DNA from 3 places in the Mesorhizobium sp. WSM4822 genome. Region 1 is predicted to be linked to each of the others. Evidence: riboswitches for the same ligand, from Rfam matches in the RefSeq annotation. Region 1 holds a riboswitch; each other region holds the start of a gene.
What was found. A riboswitch is a leader RNA that binds a small molecule or an ion and turns the genes downstream of it on or off. The one in region 1 is predicted to bind cobalamin.

Region 1 (13,009 bases):
GGCCGATATGCGGATGCGGACGGACGTCCAGCGCCTGGCCGGCGCGCAGGATCGCGGGACCCATGCGGTCGAAGAAGATGAACGGCCCGACCAGCCGCCTTTTTGCCGTCGGCAGAGCACGGCGCACCTGAAAACCGCCGATGTCCTTGGCGTTCGGGATGACCATCAATTCGATCTGGTCGCTGGCTAAGGCATCGCCCACCTCAGGGTCTTTCCCGGGGAAGAAGCTCATGGACTCTCCTTGTCGGTGGTCGAAGGCCGCCTGGCCGCGTCAGGCAAAGCGGATCGCCGCCTTTGCCCGCAGCTTGGCCGCCACCTCTTCGCGATTACGCGGATGCTGATGGGTTTCCAGGGAATCGAGCAGTTCGCGCGCCGAGGCCGCGATGGCTTCGACGGCATGGTCGAAGGCGTGCTGGTTCTGCTTCGAGGGTCGCGTCGTTCCGCTCAGCTTGCGGACGAACTGAAGGGCCGCGTCGCGCACCTCGTCATTGGTTGCCGGCGGATCAAAATTGAACAGGGTCTTGATGTTTCTGCACATCGCTTCCGTATCTCCTCTTGTCCTTGAGCTGTTTCAATCGGGACGAGTTATATCCTCGATCATGATCATGTCCAAAAACCGGTGAGGCGAGCCTATGTTCGGACCGGGCCTCAATCCGCGTCGAGCGGCTCCGTTCCGACCGGCTTGCCGTCGCGCGACAGCCTGATCTTCTCGACCTTGTCCTCGGCGGCCTTCAGCAGCCGGTCGCAATGCGCCTTCAGCGCCTCGCCACGTTCATAGATCTTGATCGACTGGTCGAGCGGCACGTCGCCACGCTCCAGATCATCGACGATCTTCTCCAGCGCATCGAGTGCCTGCTCGAAGCTCATCGCCTTGACGTCTTCGTTGATCTCATCGGCCATCATTCATCCTTTCATCAGTCGCCCGACATGGGCGGCGACCGAAAATGCCAATCCCTGCAGATCGTAGCCGCCCTCGAGCAGGCTGACGAGCCGGTTGCCGCTGTGGCGTGCCGCGCGCTGCATCAGCTGGCCGGTCGCCCAATCGAAATCATCCTCGGTCAGATTGATCTCGGCCAGCGGATCGCGGTGGTGCGCGTCGAACCCCGCCGAAATGATAATCAGGTCGGGCGCGAAATTGTCGAGCGCGGGCAGGACGCGCGACAGGAAGGCATCGCGAAACACCTCGCTGCCAGTCTGCGGCGCCAGCGGCGCGTTGACGATGTTGCCGGCGCCCGTTTCGTTCTTCGCTCCGGTGCCGGGATAAAGCGGCATCTGGTGTGTCGAGCAATAGAGCACCGACGGATCGTCCCAGAAAATGTCCTGCGTGCCATTGCCGTGATGCACGTCCCAGTCGACGATGGCAACGCGCTCGACACCGTGTTTCTTCTGCGCATAGCGCGCCGCGATCGCCGCCGTGTTGAACAGGCAGAAGCCCATGGCGGTGGTCTTTTCGGCATGATGGCCGGGCGGCCGGGCGGCGACGAAGACGTTGTCGGCGCGGCCCGAAAAGACGTCATCGACGGCGGCGTTGGCGGCGCCGATCGCGGTGATCGCCGCTTGCCAGCTCTTCGGACTGGCAGTGGTGTCGGCATCGATGCGGGCAATCCCCTCGTCGGGAATGGCGGCGCGCACGCGGGCGACGAAATCGGCGGGATGCGCGTAGAGGATGGTGGCCTCGTCGCCTTCCGACGCCTGGATACGATCGAGCCCGGCAAAGGCTTCCTCATCGAGCACGCTCTCGATGGCACGCAAGCGGTCGGGCCGCTCGGGATGTCCGGGCGGCGTGAGATGCTCGAGGAAGATCGGATGGGTGTAGAGACGGGTGGTCATGCTCCCTATCTAGTGCCCCGGCGCCGCTATGGCCATGCATTGCTGCTTGATCGCTGGGGAAAATCGACTGCGTCCATTCGCGTCGCCGCAGGCATTGGCCTCGCCGGCGCTTCGGCGTAAGGTCCCTGGTACTGCCTGGTGCCCGCCGCAAGCGGGAGAATCGGGAACACGGTTGAATTCCGTGGCGTGCCCAACGCTGTGAGGGGGACCGCGCCGGTAAATGCCACTGTCGATGACGGGAAGGCACCGGACGCGGGTTGATCCCAAGCCAGAAGACCGGCCTGGCAGGCATCGTCATCCGAATGGTCAGGCGGACGACATCAGAGCGACGTGTGTCCATTTGGACGCACAAAGTACGCTCTGACAGTTTTGAATCTGCAATCGCAAGGGGACAAGCGATGCCGGAACATATGACCGCTGCCATTGACGACGGATTTGACCAGGATGCGCGCGATGCGGTCTATCGCGCCATGTTTACGCGGCGCGACGTGCGCAGCCATTTCCTGCCCACCGCGATCGATGACGACGTGCTGGCGCGGCTGCTGCTTGCTGCCCATCACGCGCCATCGGTCGGCTTCATGCAGCCATGGAATTTCATTGTCATTCGTGACAGCGAGCGACGGGCGGAGGTGCGTGACCTGTTCCTGGCCGCGCGCGAACAAGAACTGCCGGCGATCGAGGCGGAAAAACAGGCGCTGTATCGCAAGCTCAAGCTGGAAGGCATCTGCGAGAGCGCACTCAACATCTGCATCACCTGCGATAGGCAGCGCTCGAAGGGTTCGCCGCTGGGACGCTGGCACAATCCGGAGATGGATCTCTACAGCACCGTCTGCGCGGTGCAGAATTTCTGGCTGGCCGCGCGTGCCGAGGGCGTCGGTGTCGGCTGGGTGAGCATCATCGAGGCTGAGGCGCTGAAGCGGCTGTTGGCCATTCCGGATCACGTAACGCCGATCGCCTATCTCTGCGTCGGCCGTGTTTCCGAGTTCGCTCCCAAACCGGACCTTGAAACGCATGGCTGGGGACGGCGGCTGCCGCTGCCGGAGCTGATCATGAGCGAGACTTTTTCCGGGCAAGGCGAGACACAGCTCAAATCCACCGTGGCGCGCCTCAACACCGTTCCTGCCTCACCAGACACCATCCGCCCAGCCGATCAGGGTGTGGCGCCGGCCGTACCCCAGCGCGAACCGCCGAAGGAGGCGAGCGCCTTGTCCTTGAGCTCCCTGAACTTCGACGACGCCTCGGCCAGCCGGGCGTCCCAGGCCGGATCCGGCACCTGGCCCGCAATGGTCTTGAAATAGACCTGCATCAAGCAGGCGATGGCGAAGGGTTCAATGAACGCCGCCTTGAATGCCCAGGCGAAGACGATGGCGAGCACAAAAGCCCAGCCGGCGAGCTGGCCAGGCATCAGGAAGAGAATGGCGCCGGCAGGCGCCAGCATCATCAGAAAGATGATGAACGACACGCCCCACATGATGACCGCCAGCCAGACGGCGTTCTTGACCATGACCTTGCCGTTCTGGGCATAGAGCACGACGCCCTGGCGCGCTGTCTCGAAGGGCGAGGCTGAATTGATGCGGATGTTGTAGCCGAGGATGATCTCGTCGACATAGGTCAGCGACAGGCGGATCACCGTGTTGATGAAGGAGACCAGGCCGCTCAGGCCCGGTATCGGCAGGAAGGCGGCGATGCCGCCGAGCAGGCCGGTGATGGCGCGGATGGCGCCCTTGACGAGTTGGTCGACGACGAAAAGGATGTTGGCCTCGGCGAAACGCTGGGTCACAATATCCCTGGCATAGGCGATCTGGTCCTGACCGCCGGGAATGTCGCGGCCGTCGATCAGATGAACCATGACGGCGATGTGGCCGGCCTTGACGACATAGAGGATGTATTCGCGGATCCAATACACAGCGATCGAGACGAGGCCAAACCCGACCACGCCGCCCCACAGGGCAAAGGACATGGGCCCGTCGGGATCAGTGGAGATATGGCCGACGCCATAGCCGACCGAGGCGCCGGTGCCCGTCGCCATAATGTAGGCCAGCGTGATGCCGAAATAGACGATCATGCGAAAGACGATGAACGGCCAGGTCCGCATCATGATGGACACCGACCGGCCGATCTCAAAATCCCACATGTGCCCCGAATCTCCGCCTCAGAGATGGTGGAAGAGGATGGACTCAACCCGGCGATTGTCAATTGCCGGCCCTGACGCCAAAGGGCAACGAATTGGGGCTAACGGGTTTCTTCGGAGCCTTCGCCGGCGCGTAGGCTGACGGAGCATCAAACGAAAAACCCGCCTGTGCGGCGGGTCACTGGCGCAAATCAGCACCATGGACGAATATGTACCTTAGCTGAGGTCACCGAGTCAAGAAAAAATTCCTATCGGGAACAGCTGCCGGCACGAAAGCTCCGGTGGGAACTTCAATTCGACTGCGGGTCCGGCTTCTTGAGCAGGCCTTCGAGCAGTTGCTTGAACGCCGTCACCACCTTCTTCGACGTCGCTTCGGGGTCGCTCGAATTGGCGATCCGTTGCGCTGCCTGGCTGCTCGCTCCGTTGATCAATCGCGAGGCCGTCTCGGGGTCGAGGCTGGAGACAACGACCCCCTCCTCCTGCAGCGCGGTCAGATGGTCGGTCATTGAAGCGATGCACGCACTGCAATTCGGCCATTGCGCTGGATCCCCCAGCACGGCCGGGCCATCCCGGAACATGATGCGCTGGATTTCCGGCTCCAGCGCCATCTCGATATAGGTCGAGCACTCGTCGACGAAATGTTGCCAGCGGGTCGGCGCTCTCGACGCGACCTCATTGATGCGCGCCGCCATCTCGCCGTCAATCTGGGCTATGACCGCCTGCAGCAGCCCCTTCTTGTCGCCGAAATGATGATAGAGCGCGCCGCGCGTCAGCCCGGCCGAAGCGGTGAAATCATCCATCGAGGCTTCCGCATAGCCTGTTGTGCCGAAGGCATGACGGGCCGCCGCGATCAGCTTGGCGCGCGTCTCGGCGATCATCTCCTTGCGGGGTCTGTGCATGGCTTCTGGCCCTATTCACATACGCAACGTATGCCAATTGACATACGCGACGTATGGTCTATTTAATGATCATACGCTCCGTATGTAATTGTCCAATCGTCCTTTGTCGAGGAACCAACCGATGCAAAATCCCTACGCGGAAATCTTTCGTGCCCCCGGAGCCAAGGGCTTTGCGGCCGCCGGCTTCATGGCGCGCCTGCCGATCGCCATGGCGCCCATCGGCATCGTGGCGATGCTGTCGCAGACGCGTGGCGAATACTGGCTGGCCGGAGCCGTCTCGGCGACATACGCGCTGGCCAACGCCTTCGTCGCGCCGCAGATATCGAGACTGGTGGACCGCCTGGGCCAGACACGAATCGTGGTGCCCACCACCATCATCGCGGTGCTGGCTTTCGCGGTCCTGATAGCGGCGGCCAACCAGGACTGGCCGGTTTGGACGCTGTTCGTATCGGCACTGCTGGCCGCCGCCATGCCAAGCATACCTGCGATGGTGCGCGCGCGCTGGACGGAGATTTTCCGGGGGCGGCCGCAGATGAACACCGCATTCGCCTTCGAGTCCGTGGCCGATGAACTGGTCTATATCGCCGGGGCATCGCTATCGGTCGGCCTGAGTGCCGCCCTATTCCCGGAAGCCGGCGTTCTGGTGAGCACATTATTTCTCGCATTCGGATCAGCGACCTTCATCCTGCAACGCTCGACCGAGCCCCGGGTGCGGCCGGTCGACCATAACTCAAGCGGCTCGGCGATCCGCCTGCGGCCGGTTCAGATCATCACCCTCGCCCTGATCTTCATCGGCGCAACCTTCGCGACGACGGAAGTGACCACCGTGGCGATCACCAAGGAGCTTGGCCAACCGGGCGCCGCCAGCCTCGTCATCGGCGTTTATGCGCTGGGATCGTTCGTACTCGGCATCATCGTCGGCGCGCTCAGCCTGAAGGCGCCGCTGCAACGCCAGCTGGCCATCGCAGTCGCCCTCGTCGCGCTCGGCACGCTGTTGCCGCTCACCGCCGACACCGTGCCACTGCTGGCGCTGACCGTGTTCATCAGCGGTGTGGCGATCTCGCCGACCTTCATCACCGCGTTCGGCCTGATCGAGCGGCATGTGCCGGAAGCGATGCTGACCGAAGGCATCACCTGGGTCATGACCGGCATCGGCATCGGCATGGCGCTGGGCTCGTTCGCGGCCGGCGCGATGGTGGATGCGTTCGGCGCCCAGAGCGGGTTCTGGGTGTCGGTGGCTTCAGGCACGATCGCACTGGCCACGGTGCTGCTCGGCCAACGCAGCCTTGCCACGACTGAGTGCGAGATGGACGGATGCGAAGCAGCCGCGATTGCCGCGGAATAGTTCCGGCGCGTCCGGGCTTTAGGACCGGGCGCGCCGCTCTAGGCGGCCGGGCCTGAAATATTGGCTTTTCCTGGGTGCGCCAATGCCAAAAGTATCGTTGGCGCCCCGCGCAGCATCACCTCTTTTTCGAAGGCGAAGCCACATTTCTCCAGCACCCGTCGCGAGGCCGGATTGGCGGGGCGGACGAGGCCGACAACCCGATCGGCACGCAAGGGGCCGAACGCGGTGCGCAGTGCTTCCATCACCAATTCCGTGGCATAGCCATGTCCCCAGGCCGCCGGATGAAGATGATAGGACAGGTTCAGACCGTCGAAATCCGCCGATACCGTGACGCCGCCGAAGCCGATCAACTTTCCATCCGCCTCGACCGCCCAGCGGCCAAAGCCGTGCTTGTCCCAATGACCGATGTCGCGCGTCAGCCGCGCGGCGCTCTGCTGGGCTGTATCCGGAACAGGGTCGGGTCGATGCGCAACAAGCTCCCCGCGCGAAAAGAGATCGGCTAGGAAATCCAGATCAGCCTCTGCCGGGCGGCGCAGCAAAAGCCGCTCGCTGCGCTGGCTGGAAGGCAGGGGCGCATTCATCCGTCTTCTCCGGCAACCGGATCGGCGGGAGGCTCAGAGGATCTCGGTCTTGGCGATGTGGATGCCAAAACCTTCGAGGCCGACATAGTGGCGTTCGCGCGAGGCGATCAGGTTGATCGAGGAGATGCCGAGATCCTTGAGGATCTGCGCGCCGAGCCCGATCTCGCGCCACTCGTTTTCGCGGCGGCGGGCCTCTTCGTGATCCTCGCGGTCGCCGCTTGCCGGTCGTTTGCGCTCCTGATGCGCAACGCCGACGGAACCTTCTCTGAGATAGACGATGACGCCGCGCCTGCGCTCGCCCATTGCCTTCATAATGGCGTCGAGCCGGTGACTGGTGCCGAAGACATCGGTCACCACATCCTCGGAATGCAGACGCACCGGGACCTCCTCGCCGTCACGAATGTCGCCGAAGACGATGGCGACGTGGTGCATGGAGTCCCACGGCAGCGTGTAGGTGAAGACCTGTGCCTTGCCGCCGAGCGTGTCGATTTCCGAGCAAGCGACGCGTTCGACCAGAGTTTCCTTACGTTGCCGGTAGGCGATGAGGTCGGCGACCGAAACCTGCTTCAGCCCATGCTCCTCGGCGAAAGCCTGCACCTGCGGGCCGCGCTTGACGGTGCCGTCATCATTGACCAGCTCGGAAATGACGCCGACCGGCGGCAGGCCGGCGAGCTTGCACAGATCGACCGCTGCTTCGGTATGGCCGGAGCGCATCAGCACGCCGCCTTCGCGTGCGATCAGCGGGAAGATGTGGCCGGGGCGGACGAAATCCGAGCCGCCAACATTGCCGTTGGCAAGATTGCGAACGGTCAAAGTGCGATCTTCGGCCGAGATGCCCGTCGTGGTGCCATGCTTGAAATCGACGCTGACGGTGAAAGCGGTGGTATGGGCGGAATCGTTGTCGGCGACCATGGGCGCAAGGTTCAGCCGCTTGGCTTCCTCGCGCGGCATCGGCGTGCAGACGATGCCGGAGGTGTGGCGCACGATGAACGCCATCTTTTCAGGCGTGCAGTGGACGGCGGCAACGATCAGGTCGCCCTCGTTCTCGCGCCCGTCATCATCCATGACGACGACGATCTCGCCGCGTTCGAAAGCACGCAGGGCTTCGACGATTTTCTTCTGGTCGTAAGGCATGGGTACTCGCTTCGCTCGCGGGGGAATAAGGGAGTAGGGCAGTACGGGAGTAGGGAGAAGCAAAAAGATTTGGCCGGCCGGGCTAAGAGCGCAACATATTCCCCTATTCCCCTATTCCCTTCCCGTCTGTCCCCGATGCCGCAGATAATGATCGGCGATAGCACAGGCAACCATTGCTTCGCCGATCGGCACGGCGCGGATGCCAACGCATGGATCGTGGCGGCCCTTGGTCATGATCTCGACGTCCCTGCCGTCCTTGTCGATCGACTTTCGCGGCGTCAGGATCGACGAGGTCGGCTTGACGGCGAAACGGGCGACGATCGCCTGGCCGGTCGAGATGCCGCCAAGGATGCCGCCGGCATTGTTGGACAAGAACACCGGCTTGCCGTCATTGCCGATGCGCATCTCGTCGGCATTCTGTTCGCCGGTGATGCGGGCGGCCTCGAAGCCGTTGCCGATCTCGACGCCCTTGACGGCGTTGATCGACATCAGGCCGGAGGCGATGTCCTGATCGAGCTTGGCATAGATCGGCGCGCCGAGGCCTGGCGGAACGCCGTCGGCGACGATTTCGATCACCGCCCCGACCGAGGAGCCCGCCTTGCGGATGCCGTCGAGATATCTAGTGAAGACCGGAACGGAGGCCGGATCTGGGGTGAAGAACGGATTTTCCGCATCGCCGATGAAATTCCAGTTCCAGTTGGCGCGATCGATGGATTTTTCGCCCATCGACACCAGCGCGCCGCGCACCACCACGCCCGGAACCACCTTGCGCGCCAAGGCACCGGCCGCCACCCTGGCTGCCGTCTCGCGGGCCGAGGAGCGGCCGCCGCCGCGATAATCGCGCACGCCGTATTTGACGTCATAGGTGTAGTCGGCATGGCCCGGCCGGTATTGGCGGGCGATCTCTCCATAATCCTTTGAACGCTGGTCGACATTCTCGATCAGCATCGACACCGGCGTGCCGGTGGTGATCATCGTCTCGCCGTCCTCGTCGAAGATGAAGCCGGACAGGATCTTGACCTCGTCTGGTTCGCGACGCTGCGTCACGAAACGTGATTGCCCCGGCCGGCGCTTGTCGAGTTCGGCCTGGATGTCTGCTCGAGTGAAGCGGATGCCGGGCGGACAGCCGTCGACCACGCAACCGAGCGACGGGCCATGGCTTTCGCCCCAGGTGGTGACGCGGAAAAGGTGGCCGAACGTGTTGTGAGACATGAAATGACCCTGCCCGGCATCGGAGCCGGCTGAAGATTGCGTTCTATTGGCGTTTTTCACAGGGGTCAAACTGTGATCTGGCGGATTTAGTTTTGACACATTCGGTTGGTTTCTGCTCTGCTCCATCCGCCGTTGAACGCCCGCCGCCATGCCGGCGCAATGATAAAGAGGAACGATCATGCGTACCCTGATTGGCGCCATTGCCGCCACGCTGCTGCTTTCCACCGCCGCTTTCGCCGGCCAGACCGAAGGCCTGATCAAGAAGATCGACAAGGATACGGCGACGCTGACGCTGGATGACGGCAAGTCCTACAAGCTGAACGCCGAGACCGATCTCGACGCGCTGAAGCCGGGCATGGACATCGTCATCGCCTACGATGTGACCAATGGCGAAAACATCGTCACCGACATGGAACTGCCGGACAGCTCTGCCAACTAGAGCTTCCAACCTCAATTGAATGCTGTGTTTGCGGTTCAGCTTTCGCCGAGCCGCCTGCCAATGGCCTAAAGCGTGTCGCGTCTGAACGGATTCAGGCGACCCGCTTTAGGTCTTTGTTTTATGCATGTCGTTCTCCCAAAACCGGGGTCACTTTTGGGCGACATGCATTAAAGCCACTCCAGACTCTTGCCTTCGAGCTTGAGCAGGCGATCCTGCGGTATTTCCAGGTTCGCGGCCTCGTCCTCGGCCAGCCCCAGAACGAAGCGAAACAAGGTGCGCATGACGCCGCCATGGGTCACGCATATCGTCTGGCGTTCGATCGCGTCGAAGCATGGCCTCACCCGTTCGAGCAGCATCTGATAGCTCTCCGCACCTTCGCCGGGCGGCTGAAAGTTCCACTTGTCCAGAGCACGCGTCATGCTCGCTCCGGGATATCCTGTCTCGAGCTCGGGAAAGGTAAATCCCTGCCAATCGCCGAAATTGACTTCGACGAGGCGCGGATCGGTTCGATAGGCATCCGGATCGAGCTTCATCGCGGCGCGAATACGCTGCATCGTTTCGCGCGTCCGTTTCATCGGACTGGCGAGGAAATCGAATTCCCAGGGATTTGGGACCAACGCGGCTAGCCGAAGCCCGTTGCCGGTCGCCTGTTCGCGGCCAAGAGCGTTGAGATCGGTATCGGCCTGCCCCTGAAGTCGCATTTCGGCGTTCCACGCGGTCTGGCCGTGGCGCGCGATATAAACCAGCGGGTACATCAGGTCTTCCGGTGCGGGATCGGGACGGACGACGGTTGGCCGGGCGTTAGTCCTTGACCGTCGAAATATCAGGCGCGTCGACCGCCTTCATGCCGACGACGTGGTAGCCCGAATCGACGTGATGCACTTCACCGGTGACGCCGCGCGACAGGTCGGACAGGAAATAGACGCCGGAATCGCCGACTTCCTCCTGCGTGACCGTCTGCTTCAGCGGCGAATTGTACTCGTTCCACTTCAGGATGTAGCGGAAATCGCCGATGCCGGAGGCGGCCAACGTCTTGATCGGGCCGGCCGAGATGGCGTTGACGCGGATCTTCTTGGCGCCGAGGTCGACCGCCAGGTAGCGCACGCTGGCCTCGAGCGCCGCCTTGGCGACACCCATGACGTTGTAGTGCGGCATCACTTTTTCGGCGCCGTAGTAGGTCAGCGTCAGCAACGAGCCGCCATCGGTCATCAGCGCCTCGGCGCGCTTGGCTATGGTGGTGAAGGAATAGACCGAAATGTCCATGGTGCGCAGGAAATTGTCGCGCGTCGTCTCGACATAGCGGCCGGTCAGTTCATCCTTGTCGGAGAAGGCGATGGCGTGGACGAGGAAATCAAGCTTGCCCCAGTGCCTGGCGACATTGGCGAAAACCTCGTCCAGGCTCGCCGGATCGGTGACGTCGCAATGGCCGGCGACAAAGGCGCCCAGTTCCGCCGCCAGCGGCTCGACGCGCTTCTTGAACGCCTCGCCCTGATAGGTCAGCGCGATCTCGGCGCCATGGTCGACGCACGACTTGGCGATGCCATAGGCGATCGACCTATTGTTGGCGACGCCAAGAATGAGGCCGCGCTTGCCGGCCATTAGGCCCTGTCCACCCGCCATGTGAGCGCTCTCCGCAAGATTTCAGCTTTGTGGGTTGCCCTATCGCACAGGCACAGAGCCCCTTCAAGCGTCCAAACCGGACAGTTCGGGGGACAAAAGCCGCCGATCAGCCTTTTTGGCCGCGCAACAGCTCTTCGAGCGCGCTGTCGCCGCCTTCCGGCAGCATGATACGCACATGAGCGTAGAGATCGCCGTGGCCGCCGGCCTTTTCCGGCAGGCCTCTGCCCTTCAGCCGCAGGACCTTGTCGGAGCTCGACCAGGCAGGAATGTTGACCGCAAGCCTGCCGGTCGGCGTCTCGACCGGCACCTTGGCGCCGAGCACCGCATCCGCCAGCACCACCGGCAGATCGGCGTGCAGGTCGCGGCCCTCGATGCGGTAGCGTGGATGTCGGCGCAGATGGATCTTGACCAGCGCGTCGCCTGGCTGGCCCGGCCCCTGCTCGCCTTGGCCCTTGAGGCGGATGGTCTGGCCGTCCTCGACATAGGCCGGCAGCTTGACCGCCACCTTGCGGCCGTCGGGGAACATCGCCGTCACCTTTTCGGCGGTCGCCGCTTCCTCGATGGTGATGTCGAGCGTCACGTTCAGATCGGCTGCTGTCGCCTGCTGGCGGCGATCGCCCGTGCCGGGACCGCGCGCGCCCGAAAAAGTGTCGCCAAAAATCTGGCTGAAGATGTCGCTGTTGCCGTCGAACGGATCGCCACCCGGTCTGCCGGAGCGGAATTCGAACCGCGAACCGCCCGGACCCTGCTGCCGGCGGAAGCCGCCGAAGGGATCGCCGCCACCGGCAGCGCCCTCAAAGCCCTGGAATCGCGGCTTGCCGTCGGCGTCGATCTCGCCGCGATCGAAAGCGGCGCGATTCTTTTCGTCGCCGACGATCTCGTAGGCCTGGTTGGCCGCGGCAAAACGGTCCTTCGCCTTGGGATCATTCGGATTCTGGTCCGGATGATGTTTCTTGGCGAGTTTCCGATACGCCGACTTTATGTCCTTGGACGATGCGTTCCTGGCAACGCCCAGCACCTCATAGGGGTCGCGCATGCTTACTGCCCTGGAGAAGAGTTGAGTCTCTGGTTGCCACCTATATGCGCTCGCATAGGAAGAAATTCCAGTGCTGGAGCAGCATATCAGACGCGGAAAATCAGAGTGCCTTGAAGTCCTGCATGCGCCAGCCGCCGGCGCTGGCCAGGCACAGTTCGCCTTCGAACATGGCAACGCCGTCAAAGCTTTCGCGTGAGGCCTTGAAGCGGCGGCAGGTCTGGCCGTTGTCCTTCAATTCCGCCAGGTCGGTGATGGAACCGCGCGAACCGGTGCCGGCATTGGCCCACGGCACGGCCTGCCCGCCGAGCTGCTCGATGTCGGCCGAGGAAACCGCATTGCCGATCGTCGTCTGGTCGGAGTCGCGATCCAAATTGGCCGGCGCGGCCGAAGCAGACGTGCTGCTGGTCAGGATCGAGCGGTCGACTTCGGCTTTTTCCAGGCTGAAGCCGCCGGCGCCACACGCGGCAAGCGGCAAGGCGACCGCCACGATCGCGGCTTTCGCGCTGGCCGAAGCGATAACGCTCCATTGCCTGCTGTCAAAAGCTTGCGCGATACGCGACAATCGGCAGCCTCCCCCTTGCTTCGTAAAGAATCTTGGTTTTGTAAGAATCTTGGCTTCGTGACAATTTGAGAAAAACTATGAGTGACACTGAGTTAACAAGCGGTGACTTTACCGAGGCTGCCGAGCCGTTTCGCCTCTTTGCCGCATGGCTGGACGACGCCACGAAAAGCGAGCCGAACGACCCCAACGGCGTGGCTCTGGCGACCGTCGATGCCGACGG
Region 2 (6,154 bases), on a different contig from region 1:
GCGATCGACGACTTCGCCGTCCAGCTCCAGCACAAGGCGCAAAACGCCGTGCGCCGCAGGGTGTTGCGGGCCGAAATTGATGTTGAAGTTGCGGACCGAGGTTTCAGCCATTTACTGCTTTACCTTCTCGTCACCCGGCAGCACGTAATCCGTACCTTCCCACGGGGACAAAAAATCGAAATTGCGGAATTCCTGCTTGAGCTCGACCGGCTCATAGATAACGCGCTTGGCCTCGTCGTCGTAGCGCACCTCGACGAAGCCGGTCAGCGGGAAATCCTTGCGCAGCGGATGGCCTTCGAAACCATAGTCGGTCAGCAGGCGGCGCAGATCGGGATGGCCCGAAAACAGCACGCCGTAGAGATCATAGGTCTCGCGCTCGAACCAGTCGGCGCCTGGGAACACGCCGGTGATCGACGGCACCATGGTTTCCTCGTCGGCCTGCACCTTGACGCGGATGCGCACATTCTGCTTCGGCGACAACAGATGATAGACGACGTCGAAACGCTTGGCCCGCGACGGATAGTCGGCGCCGCAGACGTCGATGATCGAGATGAACTGGCAGCGCGCATCGTCGCGCAGGAACGTCATCACCTCGACCAGATCGCGCGGCTCGACATGGATGGTGAGTTCGCCATAGGCGATATCAGCCTCGTCCACGCGGCCGATCAGCTTCTCGCCGAGATAGTTCGACAGTTCGCTCAGGGATGCGGTCATGGATTTACCGTTCGATCGTGCCGGTGCGGCGGATCTTCTTCTGCAAGAGAAGAATGCCGTAGAGCAGCGCTTCGGCGCTCGGCGGGCAGCCGGGCACATAGATATCGACGGGCACGATGCGGTCGCAGCCGCGCACCACCGAATAGGAGTAGTGGTAGTAGCCGCCGCCATTGGCGCAGGAGCCCATCGAGATGACGTAGCGCGGTTCCGGCATCTGGTCGTAGACCTTGCGCAGCGCCGGCGCCATCTTGTTGGTCAGCGTGCCGGCGACGATCATGATGTCGGACTGGCGCGGGGACGCGCGCGGCGCGACGCCGAACCGCTCCGAATCATAGCGCGGCATCGAGGTGTGGATCATCTCGACCGCGCAGCAAGCGAGGCCGAACGTCATGAACATCAGCGACCCGCTGCGCGCCCAGGTGATGAGCGCCTCGGTCGAAGTGACCAAAAAGCCCTTGTCGGCCAACTCATTGTTGATCTCGAGGAAGAAGGGATCGTCCTCCCCCACCGGCCTGCCGGTGTTGGGATCGATAATACCCTTGGGCTTCGGCGCGACGAGGGTGCCTGAACTGTCGTTCAATCCCATTCCAGCGCTCCTTTTTTCCATTCATAGGCAAAGCCGATGGTCAGCACCGCCAAAAACACCATCATCGACCAGAAACCGAGCATGCCGATCTTCGAAAACGACACCGCCCACGGAAACAGGAAGGCCACTTCCAGGTCGAAGATGATGAACAGGATCGACACCAGGTAGAAACGGATGTCGAACTTCATGCGCGCGTCGTCGAACGAGTTGAAACCGCATTCATAGGCGGAAAGCTTTTCGGGATCGGGATTGCGGTAGGCCACCAGGAAGGGCGCGACCAGCAGCGCCAGGCCGACAACCAGCGCCACGCCTATGAACAGGACGATGGGCAGGTATGAGCTCAAGAGTGCGTTCATGCTCGGCTTTCCGTTGGCGCCAATCCACTTTGATTACAGCACCGGACCCTAATGCGGAAGCGTGACAGTTTAACCGCTGAACCGTTTTAAGGGCCTATGCTGCAACGCGGCGAGGGTTAGCGCAGCACTTCCAGCGAAGCAAGTCAAACCTTGTTCAAAACACCGACCTGGACGGCATATCGCGGCAAACTGGTCCGATCCGCTCCTGTTTGATTTCCTTCGCTTTTCACTCCACTTTTCTCTCCTGACATGGATGCCGCCAAAACCCTGCTAGCATGGGTTGGAATCAGCCATTCGACCCTCGGTCAAAACACTTCAAAGTGATGCCTGCATGAAGGAAAAGATCTCGCTCCCCACGGCCCGTCGCATCGCGCTTGCCGCCCAGGGGTTTCTCGATCCCCGCCCGACCGGCACGCCCGACCGCCGGCATTTTGCCCGCACCCTCTCCCGCACCGGCCTGCTGCAGATCGATTCCGTCAGCGCGGTGGTGCGCGCTCATTATATGCCGCTCTATTCGCGCCTTGGTCCCTACCCGTTCTCGCTGCTCGACAACGCGGCCGTGACGCGTAAGCGCACGGTTTTCGAATACTGGGCGCACGAGGCGTCCTTCCTGCCGGTCGAGACCTACCCGCTGATGCGCTGGCGCATGCAGCGCGCCGAGCGCGGCGACGAAATGTATCTGGGCCTCGCCAAATGGGGCCGCGAGCACGCCGCCTATATCGAAGAGATTTACCGCCAGGTCGCCGAGCGCGGCCCGATTGCCGCTTCCGCGCTCGAAGGCCAGAAAGGCTCGGGTGGCTGGTGGGGCTGGAGCCATGCCAAGCACGCATTCGAATGGCTGTTCTGGGCAGGCCGCATCACCACGGCGCATCGTCGCGGGTTCGAGCGCTTCTATGATCTGCCCGAGCGCGTGCTGCCGCAGGCGATCCTCGACCTCCCAGTGCCGACGCCTGAGGACGCGCACCGCGAATTGCTGCGCATTTCCGCCCGCGCCCACGGCGTGGCGACTTCAGGCGATTTGCGCGATTATTTCCGCCTGTCGCCGGCCGACATGAAAGGCCGGCTGGAGGAACTGGTTGAAACCGGCGAGTTGCTGCCGGTGCGTGTCGAAGGCTGGGACAAGCCGGCCTATCTTCACCGGGACGCCCGCCTGCCGCGCAAAATCGGGGCCCGCGCCCTGCTGGCGCCCTTCGATCCGGTTGTCTTCGAACGATCGCGCACCGAGCGGCTGTTCGATTTCCATTACCGCATCGAGATCTACACGCCGGCCGACAAGCGGCAATACGGCTATTATGTCCTGCCGTTCCTGCTCGGCGACAGGATCGTGGCACGCGTCGACCTCAAGGCCGACCGTCCGGCCAGTATACTGCGGGTCCATGCGGCCTATGCCGAGCCGGGTGCGCCGCCTGAAACCGCTGCAGAACTGTTAGAGGAATTGAAGCAGATGCAGGGCTGGCTTGGCCTAGAGCGCATGGAAGTGACCCAGGCCGGCGATTTGGGTCCGGCGCTGGCCGACATCGCCATGTCGTAAGCTCGCGTTGACACCGCCGCTCGCAAAAGCCTAAATCCGGTTCAGATGGTCTCTTGCCCGCAACGGCAAGAGCTAAGAGGGAATGCGGTGAGGGGCAAAATCCCAAATCCGCGGCTGTCCCCGCAACTGTAAGCGAAGAGCCAAGGCCGAAAGCCACTGGGAGTTCCCGGGAAGGCGGCTACCCAAGGCGATGACCCGCGAGCCAGGAGACCTGCCGTCTGCGACTTTAGAATCCGATCGCCCGGCGGGTTTCCGGGCAAGGAGCCCGATCTTTGGACCACGACAGCAGTTTTTCGGCTGGCACAGCGGATATTTCGTCCGGCCATGATGATGCGTTGGCCGGCGTCACCATCATCGTCTGCGCCTCCTGTCGCGACGAGACCGGCTCCGACGCTCATCCCCGCGCCGGCGAATTGCTGGCGGAGGATACGCGCCGCGCCGCATCCGGCGACGACATCCGCATCCGCAGTGTCGAATGCCTTGGCAATTGCAAGCGGCGCCTCAGCGCCGCCATCCTGCGCGACGGCTGCTGGAGCTATGTCTTTGGCGACCTGACCGAGACCAGCGGCGCCGACCTCGTCACGGGCGCCAAGCTTTTCGCCACCTCGACCGACGGTCTCATTCCCTGGCGTGGCCGCCCCGATAGCCTGAAGCGCGGCCTCGTTGCCCGCATCCCTCCCCTCGACCTGCTGAAGGACTGACCATGACTGCCCCAGATTCGTCTGCGAACCTCTCCCGCGTTCCCTGCACCGTCGTCACCGGCTTCCTCGGCGCCGGCAAGACGACGCTGGTCCGCCATCTCCTGGAAAACGCCGGCGGCAAGCGCATTGCCATCATCGTCAACGAATTCGGCGACATCGGCATCGACGGCGAGATTCTCAAGGGCTGCGGCATCGACACCTGCCCGGAGGAAAACATCGTCGAACTGGCCAATGGCTGCATCTGCTGCACCGTCGCCGATGATTTCGTCCCGGCGCTTGACAAGATCCTGTCGCTGACGCCGAGGGTCGACCACATCCTGATCGAGACTTCGGGCCTGGCGCTGCCCAAGCCGCTGGTCCAGGCCTTTCAGTGGCCGAGCGTGAAAAGCCGGGTGACTGTCGATGGCGTCATTGCCGTGGTCGACGGGCCGGCCTTGGCCGAAGGCCGCGTCGCCAACGACATGGATGCCCTGCAGGCGCAGCGCGCCGGGGACGAGACGCTCGACCACGACGACCCGGTGGAAGAACTGTTCGAGGATCAGATCGCCTGCGCCGACCTGATCATCCTGTCGAAGAGCGACCTGATGGACGCCGCCGGCACCGCCCGCGCCAATACCATCATTGGCGAACACTCCGCCCGCGCGGTGAAGATCGTGCCGACATCGCATGGCAAGGTCGATCCCTCGGTGCTGCTCGGGCTCGGTCTCGCCGTCGAGGACGACATCGAGAACCGCAAGTCCCATCATGACGGCGCGTTCGACCACGAGCATGACGACTTCGACACCTTCATCGTCGACATTGCCTCGATCGCCAATCCGGACGAGCTGGCAAAGCGCGTCGCCACCGTCGCAGAAGAAGAGAACGTGCTGCGCGTAAAAGGCTTCGTCGAAGTCGGCGGCAAGCCGATGCGGCTCTTGCTGCAGGCCGTCGGGCCGCGCGTCAATCATTACTATGACCGCGCCTGGACCGCGCAGGACGACCGCCGCTCGCGCCTCGTCGTCATCGGCCTGAAGGGGCTGAACCGCCCGGCGATCGAGCGTATACTCGCCGGCTGATTTCGGACACGGGTCGCGATGCACATCCTCACCACGACATCCGCCTCGCTCGACGACCTCGCCGAGCCGGTCGATCTGCGGCAGACGCCGGCGGATATCGTGGCCCTGTCCTTCACCGACAGCGACCTCGCCGGACTGGCGGCAGCCTGGAAGGCCGATGCCGGCCGCCTGCCCTCGATGCGGCTGGCCGCACTGCGTGACCTGCGCCATCCGATGTCCGTCGACCTCTGGGTCGACAGCGTCGCCCGCCACGCCAAGATCATCCTGGTGCGCATCCTCGGCGGCTACGACTGGTGGCGCTACGGCTGCGACCAGCTCGCCTCGACTGCCCGCGAACGCGGCATAAAACTGGCGCTGCTGCCCGGCGAATGCCGCGACGAGGATTTGCGCCTGATCGAAGCCTCGACGCTGCCGCGCGAAGAGTTGGACGGCCTGCTCGACTATTTCCGCGAGGGCGGCCCGGCGAATATGAGCGCGCTGGTGCGGAGATTGGCGCGGCTGGCGGGACAGGATGCGCCTTTCGTCGAACCGGTCGCCGTGCCCAAAGCTGGCTACTACGAACCCGGCCGCGGCGTCGTCCCCCTCCCCCTCGAGGGGAGGGTCCGGCCGCAGGCCGGGGGTGGGGTCCTCTCCGAGGCGCGCCGGCCTAAAGAAACGCCGCGTCCGGTCGTACCGACCCCACCCGGCCCTGCGGGCCACCCTCCCCTCGAGGGGGAGGGAAAGGTCGTGCCTATCCTGTTCTACCGCTCGATGCTGCTGGCCGCCGATGTCGCGCCGATCGACGCACTTTTTGAAGCTCTGCGACAGCGCGGCATCAACCCAGTCCCCATCTTCGTCTCCAGCCTCAAGGACCCGGCATCCCTGGCGTTCGTGGAAACAGCACTCGCCTCACTGAAACCCGCCGCCATCGTCACCGCTACCGCTTTCGCGTCCGGTGCCGAACCGGGCGTCGAAACCTTGTTCGACCGCGCCGGCGTGCCGGTCTTCCAGGTCATCGTCGCCACCACCCGCCGCGACATCTGGGAGAACAACCAGCGCGGCCTGGCGCCCGCCGACCTTGCCATGCATGTCGTGCTGCCCGAGCTCGACAGCCGCATCCTGGCCGGCGCCATTTCCTTCAAGGGCGAGAGCGAGATCGATCCAGCACTTGGCCACCGCGCTTTCGCCAACCGGCCGGAACCGGATCGCGTGGCGCAAGTGGCTGACCGCGT
Region 3 (6,154 bases), on a different contig from region 1:
GATCTACGTCACCCACGACCAAGTCGAGGCAATGACGCTCGCCGACCGCATCGTGGTGCTCAAGGACGGCCATATCGAGCAGGTCGGCACGCCGATGGACCTCTACAAGAAGCCCGGCAATCTGTTCGTTGCGCAATTCATCGGCTCGCCGGCCATGAATATCCTGCCCGCAACCATCGACAAATCAGGCAATCCGACCGTCGTCAGCCATGTCGGCGGACGCAAGGCAACCGTGCCGATCGCGACGCCGGCTTCGGCAAAGGGCGCTGCGGTGAGTTTTGGCGTGCGGCCGGAGGACCTGATCATCGCCAGCGGCGCGGACTATCTGTTCGAGGGGACGGTCGACTATGTCGAGCAGCTCGGCGAGGTGCAGCTGGTCTATGTCGACATCGGTCGCGCCGACCTGCCGCTGGTGACCAAGCTGCCCGGCAATGTCGAGGTCAAGCGCGGTTCGACATTGCGGCTGAGCGCCAATGGCGAGGACCTGCATCTCTTCGACGCTGACGGACGGTCGTTTGCCCTTCATGAGGCCGAAGCGAAGGCGGCCTGAGGCAGAACCGCGTCTTGGACAAAAAAGAGCAGCGGGCCAGGCCCGCCGCTCTTTTTTTGAAGATCAGCTTCGACTGTTAACGGCCGAAGAGATTCCGGTCGCTGCCCTGAGGGGCGGACTTCTCTACGTCGCCCGACGAATTGAGCAGCTTCTCGACGAGGCCACCGCTGTTGCGGACCGAGCTCGTATGCGCGTTGTCAACCGAAGTAACCGCAGGCTGATTGGCGCCGTTGGAGCCAAAGTTGTCGCTGCCGGCGAAGGCGCTGCCGGTGATGGCCAGAACGGCGGCGGCAGCAATAAGGATCTTGTTCATTTTAGTCTCCTGAATTCTGGATTTCGCCAGACGGCAGACACAGCTGCCGTCGCTTGCGAAACTGGTTTTAGCGACCGAAGAGGTTACGGTCGCTGCCCTGAGCGGGTGTCTGGGCAGCCGGTTCCGAGGTCTTGGTGGAAGCCGTGTACGACTGGTCCACAGCGGCGGCAGGCTGGTTGGCGCCGTTCGAACCGTAGTTGTCGCTGCCCGCGAAAGCGCTGCCGGAGATGGCCAGAACGGCGGCGGCAGCAATGAGGATCTTGTTCATCTTAAATACTCCTGAATGTCTGAACTTCGAATGTCTGAATTTCGCCAGGGCAGCGGGCGAGCCCGCCGTCGACTGGGAATCGGCTGTTAGTTGTTGCCGAAGAGGTTGCGGTCAGCACCCTGGGCAGGCGCCTGAGCAGCCGGTTCCGACTTCTTGGTCGAAGCGGTGTACGAGCTGTCGACAGCAGTGGCTGCCGCGGCGTTCGAACCGTAGTGGTCGCTACCAGCGAAGGCGCTGCCGGAAATGGCCAGAAGGGCTGCGGCAGTGAGAATGATCTTTTTCATTTTTGTACTCCAGTATCGTCTTTTTCCGTCCGTCTAGCGGCGTGTCTTGGAAATGAAATCGCGTCGTTCGGACAACACCGATGTGGGAGGGCAACCCCGCCTTTTCCAATCACGAAGTTGTTCCGTGTGGACCATGAATCCACACCTTGAAATTGTGCCAGGGGAATCTAGAGAGGCGTTTTTCCTCTCTATATCAGCATGTTAAGTTTAACCATCCGATGGATCACTGACTGTTTCAAAGGCCCGGCGTTCACACCATCCTGCACGCACCGTCAACAGAAACGAACCGTTCGGTTCGATTTTAGGTCAAGCTAATAGTCACTTTTCGAAACCGTTAACTTTTTTTGACCCCCGCCAAGGGTCGGATTCGGGAAGATCGCAGCCGGCAAATGGCCGCCCGGGACGCGGGATTTCGGCCCCAGACGATCTGCGGTGACGTTTCGCATGCCGTGTCGCGCCGCATGGATACGATGTCGTTTTCATGCCGACGGCGCGCCCCCGATCGTGGTTAGATCATACCATCTCAGGTGCCGCTTCGTGACGACGAGACGGAGAATTGGGAAGCCGGTCAGAATCCGGCGCTGCCCCCGCAACGGTGGTGGAGTTCAAGTCGCAACGGGAGACCACTGGGCAACTGCCTGGGAAGGTGTCGCGATGGTCCGCAAGGACAACTCCAGAGCCCGGAAACCAGCCCGAGATTTTTAGACTCGACTGATCGCGGTGGGCGGTCAAGAGGTGGATAGCGCATGTCCGGCACCTAGCCGGCCTGCGTTTCAATCCTTCCTCCATCACCACCAGTTCAGTCCTTAGAAACGAGGACAGGACATGGATATCCGCAACGACATGCTGAGGCTCCTGAAGGGGCGCCGGCAAGGCTTTTCACTGGAGCAGCCCTTCTACACCGATCCAGACTACTTCAAGCTCGACATGGAGCTGATCTGGTATCGCGACTGGCTGTTCATCGGCCATGATTGCGAACTGCCGAAGCCGGGCAGCTACATCACCGTGCAGATCGGCGACTATCCGGTCGTCCTTGTCCGCGACCAGCAAGGCAAGATCAACGCCTTCCACAATTCCTGCCGCCATCGCGGCAGCCGCGTGTGCAACGCGGAAAAGGGTACGGCGGCAAAGCTCGTCTGCCCCTATCATCAGTGGACCTATGAGCTGGACGGCCGCCTGCTGTTTGCCCGCCAGATGGCCGACGGTTTCGACAAGAGTGATTTCGGCCTGAAGCCGGTCGCCTGCGAGAGCGTCGGCGGCTACATCTTCATCTGCCTGGCCAGGGAGCCGGCGGATTTCGCGCCGATGCGGGCGATGATCGAACCTTATCTTTTGCCGCACCGTTTGCGTGAGGCAAAGATCGCCTTTGAGAGCACGATCATCGAGAAGGGCAACTGGAAGCTGGTCTGGGAAAACAACCGCGAGTGCTACCACTGCGTCGCCAATCACCCCGAACTGTGCAAGACCTTCCCCGAGGCTCCGACCGTGACCGGCGTCCAAGGCGCCGACAGCGACCCTGAAATGGTCGCGCACTGGGCCAGATGCGAGGCATCAGGCTTGCCGAGCAAATTCCGCATCGATCCGGCAGGGCAGTACCGCGCCACCCGCGCGCCGCTGCTGCGCGATGCCGTCAGCTACACCATGACGGGAAAACGGGCGGTCCAGAAGAACCTGTCCGACAGCGTTTCAACCGACCGCATCGGTTCCTTGCTGCTTTATCATTATCCGACAACCTGGAACCATATCCTCGGCGACCACGCCGTCACCTTCCGCGTGCTGCCGATCAGTGCCACGGAAACCGCGGTGACGACGAAATGGCTCGTCCACAAGGATGCGGTCGAAGGCATCGACTACGACCTCGCTGAGCTCACCCATGTCTGGACCGAGACCAACGACCAGGACCGCCGCATCGTCGAGGAAAACGCCTTCGGCATCCTGTCGCCGGCCTACGAACCAGGCCCCTATTCGGAGCTGCATGAGGGCGGCGTGATCCAGTTCGTCGAGTGGTACGCGTCGTTCATCGGGCCGCGCCTTGCCGAAGGCGGCCGGCCGGCCCTGCGCAGCGTCGCCTAGCTCAGGGGACAAGAGGATGAATGCGATGACGGACCTTGGCCTCTATCGCCATCTCGACCAGATGACGCCCTGGAACGACCGGCTGCAGGTGCTGGAAGTGATCGGCGTCAGCGACGAAGCGCCGGACGTGAAGACCTTCACCTTCCGCTCCGACAACCAGACCTGGTTCCGCTACAAGCCGGGCCAGTTCGTGACGCTGGAACTGCCGACATCGGAGGGGCCGCTGATGCGCACCTACACGCTGTCGTCCTCGCCGTCGCGGCCGTTCTCGATCGCGGTGACGGTCAAGGCGCAGGCAGGCAGCACCGGCACGCGCTGGATGTTCGACCATCTGACGCCGGGCTCGCACGTCAAGGCCTATGGGCCGACCGGTGATTTTTCGCTGCACAGCCACCCGGCGGCCAAATATCTGTTCATTTCGGCGGGCTCCGGCGTGACGCCGATGATGTCGATGCTGCGTTGGTTGAACGACTGTGCGCCATGGACAGATGTCGGCTTCGTCAACTGTGCGCGCCGCCCGGAAGAGATCATTTTCCGCAAGGAACTCGAGCTGCTCGGCAGCCGCATGCCCGGCCTGTCGCTCGGCTTCATGATCGAGGAGCGGTCGAGCCGCGAGGGCTGGTTCGGCCATATGGGCCGCATCGACGCGATCCGGCTGCCATTGCTGGCACCCGATTTCCGCGAGCGCGAGATTTTCTGCTGCGGCCCCGATCCCTTCATGCGCGCCGTGCGCGGCATGCTGGACGCCGCCGGCTTCGACATGGCGAAATACCATCAGGAAAGCTTTGCCGCGCCTGCCGTGGAGGAGATCCCGGCGCCGTTCTCGCCGCCGGCGGAAGACGGCGCCGCTGCTGCCGTCGAGGCCGTGACACCAATCCGGTTCTCGCTTTCCGATGTCGACGCCGAATGCGTCGCCGGCCAGACCGTGCTGCAGACGGCACGCGCCTCTGGGGTGCGGATTCCCGCCGCCTGCGAGTTCGGCCTGTGCGGCACCTGCAAGGTGAGGAAGGTCGCGGGCGATGTCGAGATGAGTCACAATGGCGGCATCCTCGATCACGAAATCGAGGACGGCTTTATCCTCGCCTGTTGCTCGAAGCCGCTTTCGGCGCTTGAAATCGAAGCGTGACCGGCTGCGCTCGCCCCGAGCCTGCGCCATCTTGCCAAAAACCCTGCAAATGGTTAGACGCCTGCAACGGTGGGGTTGACCGTAAGGCCCGAAGATCATCTCCGCGGCCTGCTCGGCGGGGGAGCAAACATGCGACAATCCGGCATCTATGCCATTGCCAGCAAGGATATCGTCTTTGAATCCTTCGACGGCGAAGCCGTCGTTCTTGACCTGACCACGGGTAAATATTTCGGCTTCTCTGATTCAGGCAGCAGACTTTGGGATGCACTGTCGTCCGGCGTGCCTGCCTCCGAACTGGCCGGCGCCGCGACCGGCATTGGCGCCCTCGATGCCGCCGCGATTGACGACTTTGTTTCACAATTGCTCGAATTCGGTTTGCTGGCGGCCGTAACCGATGGCGTGGCAAGACCGGCTCCAAGCGAATTGCTGGCTCAGCTCGCCGCTGCCAGAGAGCCCCTGAAGGTCGACATCCATGACGATCTCGCCGATCTCATTGTCGTCGATCCCATCCACGAGGTCGAGGAGCCCCTCGGCTGGCCCGCGGTGAAGCAGGCCAACTGAAGCGCCCATCAGGTTCTCGTTGCCGGGCAGCTCCGGAACAGGCAGACCCATGCCGAACGTCACTCTCGAAAACTTGGTTGACTACGCACGCCATGTCCTGGCGCAAGCAGAAAGCAGCGCCGCGCATTATCCGCTGACCTGCAAGGTGGGCTTGCCGCATCTGGATCTGACCGCGCATGTCAGCCCCGGCGCGTTGGCGGATGCCGTCGCTCATGGCTTTGTCAGTGCTCCGGGCAGCCGAACGCCTGCCGATATCTGCCGCGTCTTCGTCGCACATCCCGGCATAGACGGCATCGCGGCACCGGTCAGTTGGGGCCAGGGGCCCTTCACGCAGCATGGCTTCGCCACCCGGCTGGCGGAGGCCGGATTGCGCGGCAACCATTTTCACGACCTGGATTTCTGGCAGTTCTATGATCCGCAACGTCGCGTTGGCGTGCAATTGATGGCTTCGGCCGATGCCTTTCCACCGTGGGAGCCGGGAGCGCCGCTGCGGGCTTTCCTGCATTGGGAATATGCGGCACGCGGCATGCGGCTGGCCCATGCGGGGACGCTCGGCATCGAGGGCAAGGGCGTGCTGCTGGCCGGCGCGGGCGGCGCCGGGAAATCCGGAACCGTCGCAGCCGGCCTTCTCCACGGGCTGGACAGCGTCGGCGACGACTATGTGCTGGTCGACCTCTCCAACGGCGTGACTGCCCGCCCACTGTTTTCAACACTCAAACAGGATCCCCAGGGATTCGTTCGGCTTGGGCTGAAGCATCGGCTGAAAGCGCATGGTCCGCTCAACTGGCAAGGCAAATATGCGTTTCACATTGATGACATCGCGCCCCGGCCGGTGCCCAAAACTCTGGACATCATCGCGCTGCTGGTGCCACATATCGGCGGAGGCGAGGCAAGTTCGATCGTGCCGGTGTCGCGCAGGGATGCCATGATCGCCTTGGCGCCGTCGGGCATAGCGCAGATGCCGGGCGAGCGGGAGAGC

Region 2: it holds a riboswitch for cobalamin, as region 1 does, so the genes downstream of both, AC0L3E_RS13250 (DUF1636 family protein) here and bluB (5,6-dimethylbenzimidazole synthase) in region 1, are expected to answer to the same signal.
Region 3: it holds a riboswitch for cobalamin, as region 1 does, so the genes downstream of both, AC0L3E_RS27110 (aromatic ring-hydroxylating oxygenase subunit alpha) here and bluB (5,6-dimethylbenzimidazole synthase) in region 1, are expected to answer to the same signal.

Annotation. Positions count from the first base shown of each region.
Region 1 covers NZ_JBVVQM010000004.1:111,166-124,174, reverse strand. Annotated here, with positions in the region: gene AC0L3E_RS11335 (pirin family protein) at 1-232, opposite strand, end outside; gene AC0L3E_RS11330 (DUF2277 domain-containing protein) at 272-538, opposite strand; gene AC0L3E_RS11325 (exodeoxyribonuclease VII small subunit) at 649-900, opposite strand; gene AC0L3E_RS11320 (histone deacetylase family protein) at 904-1,830, opposite strand; cobalamin riboswitch at 1,950-2,129, shown strand; partial or broken gene bluB (5,6-dimethylbenzimidazole synthase) at 2,133-2,858, shown strand; gene AC0L3E_RS11310 (hypothetical protein) at 2,981-3,964, opposite strand; gene AC0L3E_RS11305 (TetR/AcrR family transcriptional regulator) at 4,252-4,860, opposite strand; gene AC0L3E_RS11300 (MFS transporter) at 4,982-6,205, shown strand; gene AC0L3E_RS11295 (GNAT family N-acetyltransferase) at 6,244-6,786, opposite strand; gene ribB (3,4-dihydroxy-2-butanone-4-phosphate synthase) at 6,820-7,920, opposite strand; gene aroC (chorismate synthase) at 8,032-9,132, opposite strand; gene AC0L3E_RS11280 (DUF1344 domain-containing protein) at 9,311-9,571, shown strand; gene AC0L3E_RS11275 (histidine phosphatase family protein) at 9,739-10,326, opposite strand; gene fabI (enoyl-ACP reductase FabI) at 10,373-11,191, opposite strand; gene AC0L3E_RS11265 (DnaJ C-terminal domain-containing protein) at 11,298-12,227, opposite strand; gene AC0L3E_RS11260 (RT0821/Lpp0805 family surface protein) at 12,328-12,789, opposite strand; gene pdxH (pyridoxamine 5'-phosphate oxidase) at 12,867-13,009, shown strand, end outside.
Region 2 covers NZ_JBVVQM010000005.1:31,099-37,252, forward strand. Annotated here, with positions in the region: gene AC0L3E_RS13225 (NADH-quinone oxidoreductase subunit D) at 1-111, opposite strand, end outside; gene AC0L3E_RS13230 (NADH-quinone oxidoreductase subunit C) at 112-714, opposite strand; gene AC0L3E_RS13235 (NuoB/complex I 20 kDa subunit family protein) at 719-1,300, opposite strand; gene AC0L3E_RS13240 (NADH-quinone oxidoreductase subunit A) at 1,291-1,656, opposite strand; gene AC0L3E_RS13245 (winged helix-turn-helix domain-containing protein) at 1,988-3,187, shown strand; cobalamin riboswitch at 3,217-3,420, shown strand; gene AC0L3E_RS13250 (DUF1636 family protein) at 3,460-3,888, shown strand; gene cobW (cobalamin biosynthesis protein CobW) at 3,891-4,943, shown strand; gene cobN (cobaltochelatase subunit CobN) at 4,962-6,154, shown strand, end outside.
Region 3 covers NZ_JBVVQM010000013.1:205,339-211,492, forward strand. Annotated here, with positions in the region: gene AC0L3E_RS27090 (ABC transporter ATP-binding protein) at 1-550, shown strand, start outside; gene AC0L3E_RS27095 (DUF680 domain-containing protein) at 627-863, opposite strand; gene AC0L3E_RS27100 (DUF680 domain-containing protein) at 931-1,131, opposite strand; gene AC0L3E_RS27105 (DUF680 domain-containing protein) at 1,218-1,415, opposite strand; cobalamin riboswitch at 1,924-2,125, shown strand; gene AC0L3E_RS27110 (aromatic ring-hydroxylating oxygenase subunit alpha) at 2,241-3,488, shown strand; gene AC0L3E_RS27115 (FAD-binding oxidoreductase) at 3,514-4,614, shown strand; gene AC0L3E_RS27120 (PqqD family protein) at 4,744-5,175, shown strand; gene AC0L3E_RS27125 (serine kinase) at 5,225-6,154, shown strand, end outside.